Alloalcanivorax dieselolei B5: one gene and its partner. The protein of the gene in region 1 binds, or shares a complex with, the protein of each later gene. Links are inferred from orthologs where the notes say so. Each region holds a gene or a part of one and is shown on either strand. Other genes may lie near its edges.

Region 1 (6,330 bases):
TGCGTGGCGGTGGCCGCCACCGGTGACACCACCGCCATGGGGATATCCAGCGCCAGAGCCTGCTCCAGGGCGGCAGCATCGTGGCAAGCGGCGGAGATCACGCCGGCAAACCCGCTCAGTTCCGCGGCCGACGCTGCCATCAGAGCCCGCCGGCTCAGATGCAATCCGGCGGCCCCTTCCCGCGCCGCCAGCGCCGCATCATCCCGGACCCAGAAAGGCAGGCCCCGTTCACGGCAGCACGCCGCCAGCCTCGGCAGTGCCGGATCCTGACTCCAGCCACGCAGATACACACCCTGCCGTCGCGGGTCCAGCCGCTCCAACCCCTGGACCACGGCTGGCTCCTCGAGCCCCTCGGGCACCACCACCCACTCCGGCGGCAGTCTCAGCGCCAGCGCCACTGGGCGATTGGCGGCGGGAAACGCGCGCTCGGTGATATCGGCCAGCGGCACCCACTCCACCGGCTGGCCCTCGCGGCCGTGGGGCTCGCCGCTGTAGCGCCGCACCTCACGAAAATGCAGGGTGACCTTGAGGTCCGGGTAGCGGTGGCGCACAGTCATGAACGGCGCGCATCCGGTCACATCCAGCCCGAGCTCCTCGTGCAGTTCGCGGGCCAGGGCAACGTCGAGGGCCTCTCCCGGCTCCACCTTGCCGCCCGGGAACTCCCACAGCCCGCCCTGATGCTTGTGCTCCGGGCGGCGGCTGAGACACAAGCGTCCGTCTCCGTCGCGAATAATGCCCGCCACCACCGTGATTTCCGGAACGGTCTCATGGGAATCGGACATGGTCAGGTACGGTACTCGGCGTTGATTTTCACGTAGTCATAGCTGAAATCACAGGTCCACATTTGCCCTCGACCCGTTCCCGCCGCCAGGTCCACGCGGATGGTGATTTCCGCACGTGCCATGACGGCGGCGCCGCGTTCCTCGGTGTAATCGTCGTCGACGCCGCCTTCATTGACGATACGAACCTCATCCAGCCAGATCGCCACCCGGTTCACATCCAGGGTGTCGATCGGCGCCCGCCCCACGGCGGCCAGGATCCGGCCCCAGTTGGGGTCGGAGGCAAACAGGGCGGTTTTGACCAACGGGGAGTGGGCAATGGTCTCCGCCACCGCCAGGGCGTCAGCGTCACTGGCGGCGCCTTGCACCTGAATCTCGACGAACTTGGAGGCCCCTTCGGCATCGCGGATCAGCGCCTGGGCCAGTTCCACGAACACCTGCTCCAACGCCTGAAACACCAGGCGGGCAGCTTCGCTGTCCTCCTGCTCGATCGGCGCCGCTCCGGACTGGCCGGTGGCGATCAGAATGCAGGCGTCATTGGTGGAGGTGTCACCATCCACGGTGATGCGATTAAACGAGGCGTCCGCCAGTTGGCGCACCCAGCGATCCAGCACCGGCTTGGCGATATCCGCGTCGGTGGCGATGTAACCCAGCATGGTCGCCATGTTCGGCCTGATCATGCCGGCCCCCTTGGCGATGCCGGTGATGTTCACCGGTACGCCGTCCAGCTCCAGGCGGTGACTGGCCACTTTCGGCACCGTATCGGTGGTCATGATGCCCTCGGCGGCACGACCCCAGCCGTGCTCATCCAGGGTCTCCAGCGCCGCCGGCAAACCGTTTTCGAACGGCTCCATGGCGAACGGTTCACCAATCACGCCGGTGGAAAACGGCAGCACCTCAGCCGGATGACACAGAGCCAGTTCCGACAGCAACACGCAGGTCTCCTCACACAGCGCCACCCCCTTGTCACCGGTACCGGCATTGGCATAGCCGGTGTTGATCATCAGGTAGCGAGGGGCTTTTTCCGCCAGGTTACGGCGTGCCACCTGTACCGGCGCGGCCTGGAAGCGGTTGCGGGTGAATACGCCGGCGGCACGGCTGCCTTGCGCCAGCTCGATCACCACCAGGTCCTTACGTTGGGCTTTTTTTATGCCCGCTTCCACCGCGGCCAGGCGCACCCCGGCCACCGGAAACCACTGCGACTGCGTCATGTTCGATCCTTCACCAAGGGTCATGGAATAATTCGGGCCATCTGTTCGCGGCCCCGGTTAATAGCATGGCCTTTCCTGGCCGAAAGGGGCAAGGGCCCCGAACGCACCAACCCCGCCGATGGCGGGGTTGGATGGGAAAGTGCTCACCCCTTGCGGGGGACCACAATGATCACGTTTCCAGACGGCCGCAGCAGTGCTTGTACTTTTTGCCGGAACCGCAAACACAGGGTTCATTGCGGCCCACCTTGCGGCCTTCACGCACCACCGGCTGGGCTACCTGCGGCGGCCCCTGGGTCTGGATACCGTCGCCGGACGCGGTGGGCGCGGCCATCTGCTCTTGTTGCGCCTTCATCCGCTCCGCCTGTATCCGGGCTTCTTCCTGGCGCTGGGCTTCCAGCCGTTCCACTTCGTCATCGCGTCGCACCTCGAAATTATGCAGTACGCGGATCAGCTCGTGCTGGATCTGGTTCAGCATGGCCTGGAACAACTCGAAGGCTTCCTTCTTGTATTCCTGTTTCGGGTTCTTCTGCGCGTAACCGCGCAAGTGGATGCCCTGGCGCAGATGATCCATGCTGGCCAGGTGGTCTTTCCAATGACGGTCGAGGATCTGCAACATCAGGTGTTTTTCGATCTGGCGCAGAGTTTCCTCGCCGACTTCCTGCTCCTTGCGGCGGTATTCCTCTTCCATGGTCTCGATGACCTTTTCCACCACCCCGTCGATGTGCAGCCCGGTATCTTCCTGCAGCCACTGGCTTACCGGCGCCCGGCAGCTGTACTCGGTCGCCAGGGTACGCTCCAGTCCATCCACATCCCATTGATCTTCCACGGAACCGGGCGGCATGTAGGCGTGAATTTCATCCGGCATCACGTCACGACGGATGCTTTCGATGGAGGACGCTAGGCTCTCGGATTCCAGAATCTGCTCGCGCTGGCTGTACACCACGCGGCGCTGGTCATTGGCCACGTTATCGTATTCAAGCAGATTCTTACGGATATCGAAGTTGCGCGCTTCCACCTTGCGCTGGGCGTTCTCGATGGCGCGGGTCACCCAGCGGTGCTCGATGGCCTCACCGTCCTTCAGGCCGAGCGAACGCATCATGTTACGTACCCGGTCGGAAGCGAAGATGCGCATCAGGTCGTCTTCCATGGACAGGAAAAAGCGGGTGTACCCCGGATCGCCCTGACGGCCGGCACGGCCACGCAACTGGTTGTCGATACGGCGGGATTCGTGCCGCTCGGAGCCGATGATATGCAAGCCGCCGGCCTCCAGCACCCGGGCGTGGTTGTCCCGCCATTCGTCCCGGATCTTCTGCGCTTCCGCGCCATCCGGATCGTCGAGATGCTTGATCTGCTCCTCCGGATTGCCGCCGAGCACGATGTCGGTACCCCGGCCGGCCATGTTGGTGGCGATGGTCACGCTGCCCGGGCGCCCGGCCTGGGCAATGATCTGGGCTTCACGCTCGTGCTGCTTGGCGTTCAGCACCTCGTGTTTGATCTTGTCCTGATTGAGGCGATTGGACAGGTATTCGGAGGCCTCGATGGTGGCGGTGCCCACCAGCACCGGCGCGCCTTTTTCGACGCACTGTTTCACTTCGTCGACAATCGCTTCGAATTTTTCCTTCAGCGTCAGATAGACCAGATCGTTGGCGTCGATCCGCGCCATCGGACGGTTGGTGGGGACCACCACCACATCCATACCGTAGATCTGACGAAACTCCACCGCTTCGGTGTCGGCGGTGCCGGTCATACCGGAAAGTTTGTCGTAAAGACGGAAGTAGTTCTGGAACGTGGTCGAGGCGAGCGTCTGGTTCTCCTGCTGGATGCGCACCCCTTCCTTGGCTTCCACCGCCTGGTGGATGCCGTCGGACCAGCGCCGGCCCGGCATGGTCCGACCGGTGTGCTCATCGACGATAACGATCTGGTCGTTCTGCACCACGTACTCCCGATCCCGGTGGAACAAGGCGTGGGCCTTCAGGGCGGCGTGCACGTGATGCAGCAGCGTCAGATTATGGGCCGCGTACAGGCTCTCCCCCTGCTCCAGCAGATCGTTCTCCACCAGCAAGGACTCGATCAGCTGGTGGCCTTCCTCGGTCAGCTCCACTTGCCGCTGTTTCTCATCGATCACATAGTGACCGGTTTCATCGCCCTCTTCCGGCTGCGGCTGAAGCCGTGGCATCAGCAGATTGATCTGGCGATACAGTTCGGAGGAGTCGGAGGCGGGACCGGAAATGATCAGCGGGGTACGGGCTTCATCGATGAGGATGGAATCCACTTCATCGACGATGGCGAAGTTGAGTTTGCGCTGCACCCGGTCTTCCAACCGGAAGGCCATGTTGTCACGCAGATAGTCGAAGCCGTATTCGTTGTTGGTGCCGTAAATAAGGTCGGAACCATAGGCTTCGCGTTTTTCCGGCGCCGGCTGCTGGGAGTAAATAATGCCGACGGTGAGGCCGAGAAACTCGTACAGGGGACGCATCCAGTTGGCGTCCCGCTCGGCCAGGTATTCGTTTACGGTCACCACGTGCACGCCCAGACCGGACAGGGCGTTGAGATAGGCCGGCAAGGTCGCGGTGAGGGTTTTACCTTCACCGGTACGCATCTCGGCGATACGCCCTTCGTGCAAAGCGATCCCGCCCAATAACTGCACATCGAAGTGACGCATGCCCATGACTCGCGTGGCGGCCTCGCGGACCACGGCGAACGCTTCCGGCAACAGCTCATCCAGCGTCTTGCCCTCGGCGAAGGCGCCCCTCAATTCGCCGGTCTTGGCTTTCAGCGCCTCGTCATCCAGTTTGGCCATGTCGTCACCAAGCGCGTTGATCGCCGTGACCAGGCGGCTCATACGCTTGAGTTCACGGTCATTTTTGGTGCCGAAGACTTTCTTTGCGATGGAAGACAGCATGAAACGTCCGTTTTTTCTCAATGGGTGGAGCAGAGCGCCCCGCGCTAAGGAGGGATCATTCTACTCACGAGATTGGGTAGGGGCGACCATAATTCAAGCCTTGGGCGGAGGAATCAAGACCCGGGTGACGGTCCCGGGCCAATGGGGGCGCTTGACAGCACCCCGCCCCTCCCGGAATGACCAGGCTAGCGGCGCGCCCGAGCGATATAAGGGGAAGGATCCACCTGTTGGCCGTTCTTCAACACTTCATAGTGCACGTGGGGACCGGTGGAACGGCCGCTGGTGCCAACGATGGCGACGGTATCGCCGGTGCGCACGATATCCCCGACTTCCACGGTGACGCTCTTGGCATGGGCATAGCGGGAGCTGATGCCGTTACCGTGATTGACTTCCACCAATTGGCCGTAGCCGGTTTTCTTGCCCGCGAAGGTGACGACACCGGACGCGGTGGCAATGATCGGCGATCCGTCCCGGGCGGCGAAATCCACGCCCTTGTGCCACGCCACCCGGCCGCTGAACGGATCGGTGCGGCGGCCATAACGGCTGGACATCCAGCCATGCGGAATCGGTCGGCCGGAAAGGAAGGTTTCGTCCTTGAGCTGACGGTTGGCCAGCAGCTTTTCCAGGATGTCCAACTGCTGCTCGCGCCGCTGCAAGGCGGTGGTCACCCGCTCCAGTTCCTGCATGAAGGACGGCGGCGTAAAGCTGCTGCTGCCCTCCACTTCAGGCCCCCCGATGGCCGGGGCGCTGCTGAAATCAAATTCCTGGCCGTCGATGCCGGCCACGTCCACCAGGCGTTCCCCGAGCGCGTCCAGGCGTACCAGACGGGCTTCGGTGTCCGCCAGTTGCAGGGTCAGGGCGCGGAACTGCTCAGCGCTGAGACGGGACAAGTCCGCCACTTCACGCTTCTGCTCGTTGAGTTCGCTCTGGAACCGCTCGGCCACGGCTTCGGTGTATGCCGGCGGCACCAGTTTGTAGTTCAGCCAGTAGGCGCCGGTACCCAGGGCCACCGGCAGCGCCACCATTACCAAAAGCGCCAGATACAGCCAGGATCGGGATAACTGCACCGATCGGGCATGGCCGCCCTTGCTGTTAAGCCATATGATGTTCATGAGTGTGGAAACACCCCTTCCAAAAAGTCTTCAGGCCAGCGGTCTGCAGGCCCGCGGAATATCCATTCATAAATGACAATGCCGGTGGTGCCGGGCGGCACCGTCCCCGCTGGTCTCCCCGGTTTCCTTCGTGCCACCCGGCCGGTTATGGTCTGGCCGTGGTTCGACGAGCCCGGAGTAGCTGGCGAGAGACTTATCGTTTTTTTACAATTAGCCGGGTAGTGTAAGGAAATACCATGGCCAACACAAACCGGCCCCAAAACCTCGGGGCACTGCTCAAACGCCATCCCAGATTGGGACGGCTGGCGGCCAATGCCCGCGCCCAG
Region 2 (3,487 bases), 320 kb from region 1 along the record:
GCAGCAACACTTCACCGGTGGCGCCACGGGAGCGGGCCGCCTTCTTGTAGTAACTACGGAACTGCTTTTCCAGTACACCGTACATACGACGTACTTTCTGTTTTTCCCGCAGCTGCACACCATAGTCGGACAAACGACTGGGGCGGCGACCGGCGGCGGCCTGACCCGGAGGTTGCTCCGCCTTGCACTTGGATTCCAGCGGACGGATGCCGCTCTTCAAAAACAGGTCAGTGCCTTCACGACGGGAAAGCTTGCACTTGGGACCGAGATATCTTGCCATCTTGCTCTAACTCCCGTTACACGCGGCGCTTCTTCGGCGGACGGCAACCATTGTGCGGAATCGGCGTCACGTCCTGAATATGGGTAATCTTGTAACCACAGGCGTTCAGCGCCCGAATGGAAGACTCGCGACCCGGACCCGGGCCTTTCACCCGCACTTCCAGATTCTTCAAGCCGTAGTCCTTGGCGGCGTTTCCGGCGTTTTCGGCAGCCACCTGGGCCGCGAACGGGGTGCTCTTACGGGAGCCACGGAAACCCGCGCCACCAGAGGTCGCCCAGGACAACGCATTGCCCTGACGATCAGTGATGGTAATGATGGTGTTATTGAAAGAAGCGTGTACGTGAGCGATGCCATCCGCAACGGTCCGCGTTACCTTCTTCCGACGTGCGCCACTGTCTCTTTTCGCTTTAGCCATGATGCCTATCCAAATTCAGGACTTACTTGCGGATCGGTTTCCGCGGGCCCTTACGGGTGCGGGCGTTGGTTTTGGTGCGCTGACCGCGCAGCGGCAAGCCGCGACGATGGCGGATGCCACGGTAGCAGCCCAGATCCATCAACCGCTTGATATTCATGTTGATTTCCCGACGCAGGTCGCCCTCCGTGGAAACCTTGGCAATCTCCGCACGGATCGCGTCCAGCTGATCGCCGGACAGATCACGAATCTTAACCTCCGGCGCAATGCCGGTCTGCTCGCAAATCTGGCGAGCACGGGTGCGGCCGATCCCGAAAATATAGGTGAGGGAAATCACCGTATGTTTGTTGTCCGGGATGTTTACGCCTGCAATACGGGCCATCCGAATATCTCCGATTCACAAAGCGGTATCGCCAGTCTCTGGCGCCGAAAGGCGGGAGAGTCTAGCGTTACACCGACTGAATTTCAACCAATCTCTAGGAAAGAAGCTCGCCTATTAACCCTGACGCTGCTTGTGCCGCGGCTCGGCACTGCAGATCACCATGACCCGGCCCTTGCGGCGGATCACTTTGCAGTTACGGCAGATCTTCTTTACAGAAGCCTGAACTTTCATCGCACTCGCCTCACTATCTCGGCCGCTAGGCCATGTTAACGCACCAGACCGGTGCCGCCATACCCTTTCAGGTTGGCTTTCTTCATCAGTTTTTCGTACTGAGTGGACATCAAATGGGAATTGACCTGGCCCCAGAAGTCCATCACTACGACTACCACGATCAGCAGCGAAGTACCGCCCAGATAGAAGGGTACATTCCAGATCGCCTGCAAACCCAACGGCAACAGACAAACCAGCGTCATGTACACGGCACCGATCAGGGTCAGACGGCCCATCACGGTATCGATGTAACGTGCTGATTGCTCACCGGGGCGAATACCCGGGATATAAGCCCCGGATTTCTTCAGGTTGTCCGCCACGTCCTTCGGGTTGAACACCAACGCCGTATAGAAGTAGCAGAAGAACATGATCGCCAGCGTAAATAACAGAATGTACAGCGGCGTACCCGGCAACAGCGCATCGCTAACCCGGCGCAGGGTCATCCCCCACCAGGAATCCGGGTTGGAATCACTGAACCATTGGGTCAGTGACGCCGGAAACAGCAGGATGGAACTGGCGAAAATCGCCGGAATCACACCCGCCATGTTCACTTTCAGCGGCAAATGACTTTGCTGCGCCGCGTATACCCGGCGGCCCTGCTGACGTCGGGCATAGTTCACGGTAATGCGGCGTTGACCGCGCTCCACGAACACCACACCGAAAATCACCGCCACGGCCACCAGAAACACCATCAGCATGGCCAGCAGCCCCAGTTCGCCCTGACGGGCGGACTCGAAGGTCTGCGCCACCGCACCCGGCAAGCCGGCCACGATGGAAGCGAAAATCAGCATGGAAATGCCGTTCCCGATGCCCCGCTCGGTGATCTGCTCACCCAGCCACATCAGGAAAATCGTTCCAGTCACCAATGAGGTCACGGCTACAAAATAGAAGCTCGCCACCTGCATGCTGTCGGCGCCTTCCGGCAACAGGGTAATCCCCTGGCTTTTCAGGCCCGCGCATACTCCGAAAGACTGCACCAGCGCCAAGGCGACGGTCAGATACCGGGTATACTGAGTAATCTTGCGGCGCCCTTGCTCCCCTTCCTTTCGCAGTTGCTCAAGGCTGGGCACTACCGCGGTCATCAACTGAATCACGATGCTCGCGGTAATGTACGGCATGATGCCAAGCGCAAAAATACTCATGCGCTCCAGGGAGCCGCCGGAGAACATGTTGAACAGGCCAAGGATGGTATCCCGGTTTTGGTTGAACATCTGTTCCAACATGTCCGGGTTCATACCCGGCACCGGAATATGCGCCCCGATCCGGAACACCAGCAGGGCCCCAAGCAGGAATCCGATACGACGCCACAACTCCCGAGTGGCACCACCGCTGGCTGCGACGGCACCACTGTTAAGCGTTTGTGCACGGTTCTTGGCCATAGCCCGGTTCCTGTTATTCCTCGACTTTACCGCCGGCTTTTTCCACCGCTTCGCGGGCACCTTTGGTGATCGCCACGCCACGCACCGTCACGGCACGGTCAATACCGCCGCGCAGCACGATCTTGGCGCGCTTCTTGTCAGAACGAACCACGCCAGCGGCTTTCAAAGAGGCCAGGTCGATCACGTCGCCTTCCACTTTAGCCAGCTCTTCCAGGCGTACTTCAGCGGTCGCCATTGCCAGCTTGGACGTGAAACCGAACTTCGGCACACGACGCTGCAGCGGCATCTGACCACCTTCGAACCCGGGCTTCACGGTGCCACCGGAACGGGATTTCTGACCTTTATGGCCACGACCACCCGTTTTACCGAGACCGGAGCCGATACCGCGGCCAACCCGTTTCTGGGCCGGACGGGAACCTTCAGCGGGATGCAGATCATTCAAACGCATCGCTTATTCTCCCTCTACCCGCACCATGTACGCGACTTTGTTAATCATGCCGCGTACCGCAGGGGTGTCTTCAACTTCAACGGTATGGCCAATACGGCGCAGACCGAGACCACGCACACAGGCCTTGTGCTTTTCCAGCCGGCCGTTGGTGCTTTTTACCTGCGTTACCTTGATCTTGTCAGCCATCGTTACGTTCCGTCTGTCTGCGCTTAGCTCAGGATCTCTTCGACCGTTTTACCGCGCTTGGCGGCAACGGATTCCGCGGAGGCCATCGCTTTCAAACCCTCGAACGTGGCGCGAACCACATTCACCGGGT

Evidence for each region.
Region 2: the proteins of secA (region 1) and secY are in contact, whole or in part, in a crystal structure (PDB 3DIN), measured with the Thermotoga maritima proteins. The link is inferred for Alloalcanivorax dieselolei B5 from one-to-one orthologs. Residues at the interface, in WP_004082002.1 of Thermotoga maritima: Glu261, Ala262, Arg263, Lys300, Ala301, Arg302, Thr303, Ile304, Ile305, Leu323, Tyr324, Asp325, Pro326, Val329, Ser330, Tyr333, Ile336, Lys340, Phe345, Val349, Glu363, Phe364, Tyr374, Ser375, Gly376, Gly377, Glu393, Ile395, Thr482, Ser483; in WP_004081795.1 of Thermotoga maritima: Glu108, Gly109, Glu110, Glu111, Ala236, Glu237, Arg238, Arg239, Ile240, Thr241, Ile242, Gln243, Tyr244, Ala245, Arg246, Arg247, Val248, Thr249, Gly250, Arg251, Arg252, Val253, Tyr254, Gly256, Ala257, Ser258, Thr259, Tyr260, Leu261, Pro262.

What each region holds. Positions count from the first base shown.
Region 1 is NC_018691.1:3,870,513-3,876,842, forward strand. What follows is about bases 1,960-5,240. They hold secA (preprotein translocase subunit SecA), read right to left. Parts: upstream 4,893-5,240; coding sequence 2,160-4,892; downstream 1,960-2,159. Other genes in these bases: argJ (bifunctional glutamate N-acetyltransferase/amino-acid acetyltransferase ArgJ), read right to left, coding at 1,960-1,990; B5T_RS17210 (M23 family metallopeptidase), read right to left, coding at 5,078-5,240. Outside these bases: B5T_RS17195 (Nudix family hydrolase), read right to left, coding at 1-782; more of argJ, read right to left, coding at 785-1,959; more of B5T_RS17210, read right to left, coding at 5,241-6,004; B5T_RS17215 (hypothetical protein), read left to right, coding at 6,241-6,330. UniProt on the Escherichia coli protein: Required for protein export, interacts with the SecYEG preprotein conducting channel.
Region 2 is NC_018691.1:4,191,044-4,194,530, forward strand. The notes cover bases 533-3,487. They hold secY (preprotein translocase subunit SecY), read right to left. Parts: upstream 2,724-3,487; coding sequence 1,341-2,723; downstream 533-1,340. Other genes in these bases: rpsK (30S ribosomal protein S11), read right to left, coding at 533-695; rpsM (30S ribosomal protein S13), read right to left, coding at 718-1,074; rpmJ (50S ribosomal protein L36), read right to left, coding at 1,189-1,305; rplO (50S ribosomal protein L15), read right to left, coding at 2,737-3,171; rpmD (50S ribosomal protein L30), read right to left, coding at 3,175-3,357. Also shown: rpsD (30S ribosomal protein S4), read right to left, coding at 1-280; more of rpsK, read right to left, coding at 297-532. UniProt on the Escherichia coli protein: The central subunit of the protein translocation channel SecYEG. Consists of two halves formed by TMs 1-5 and 6-10.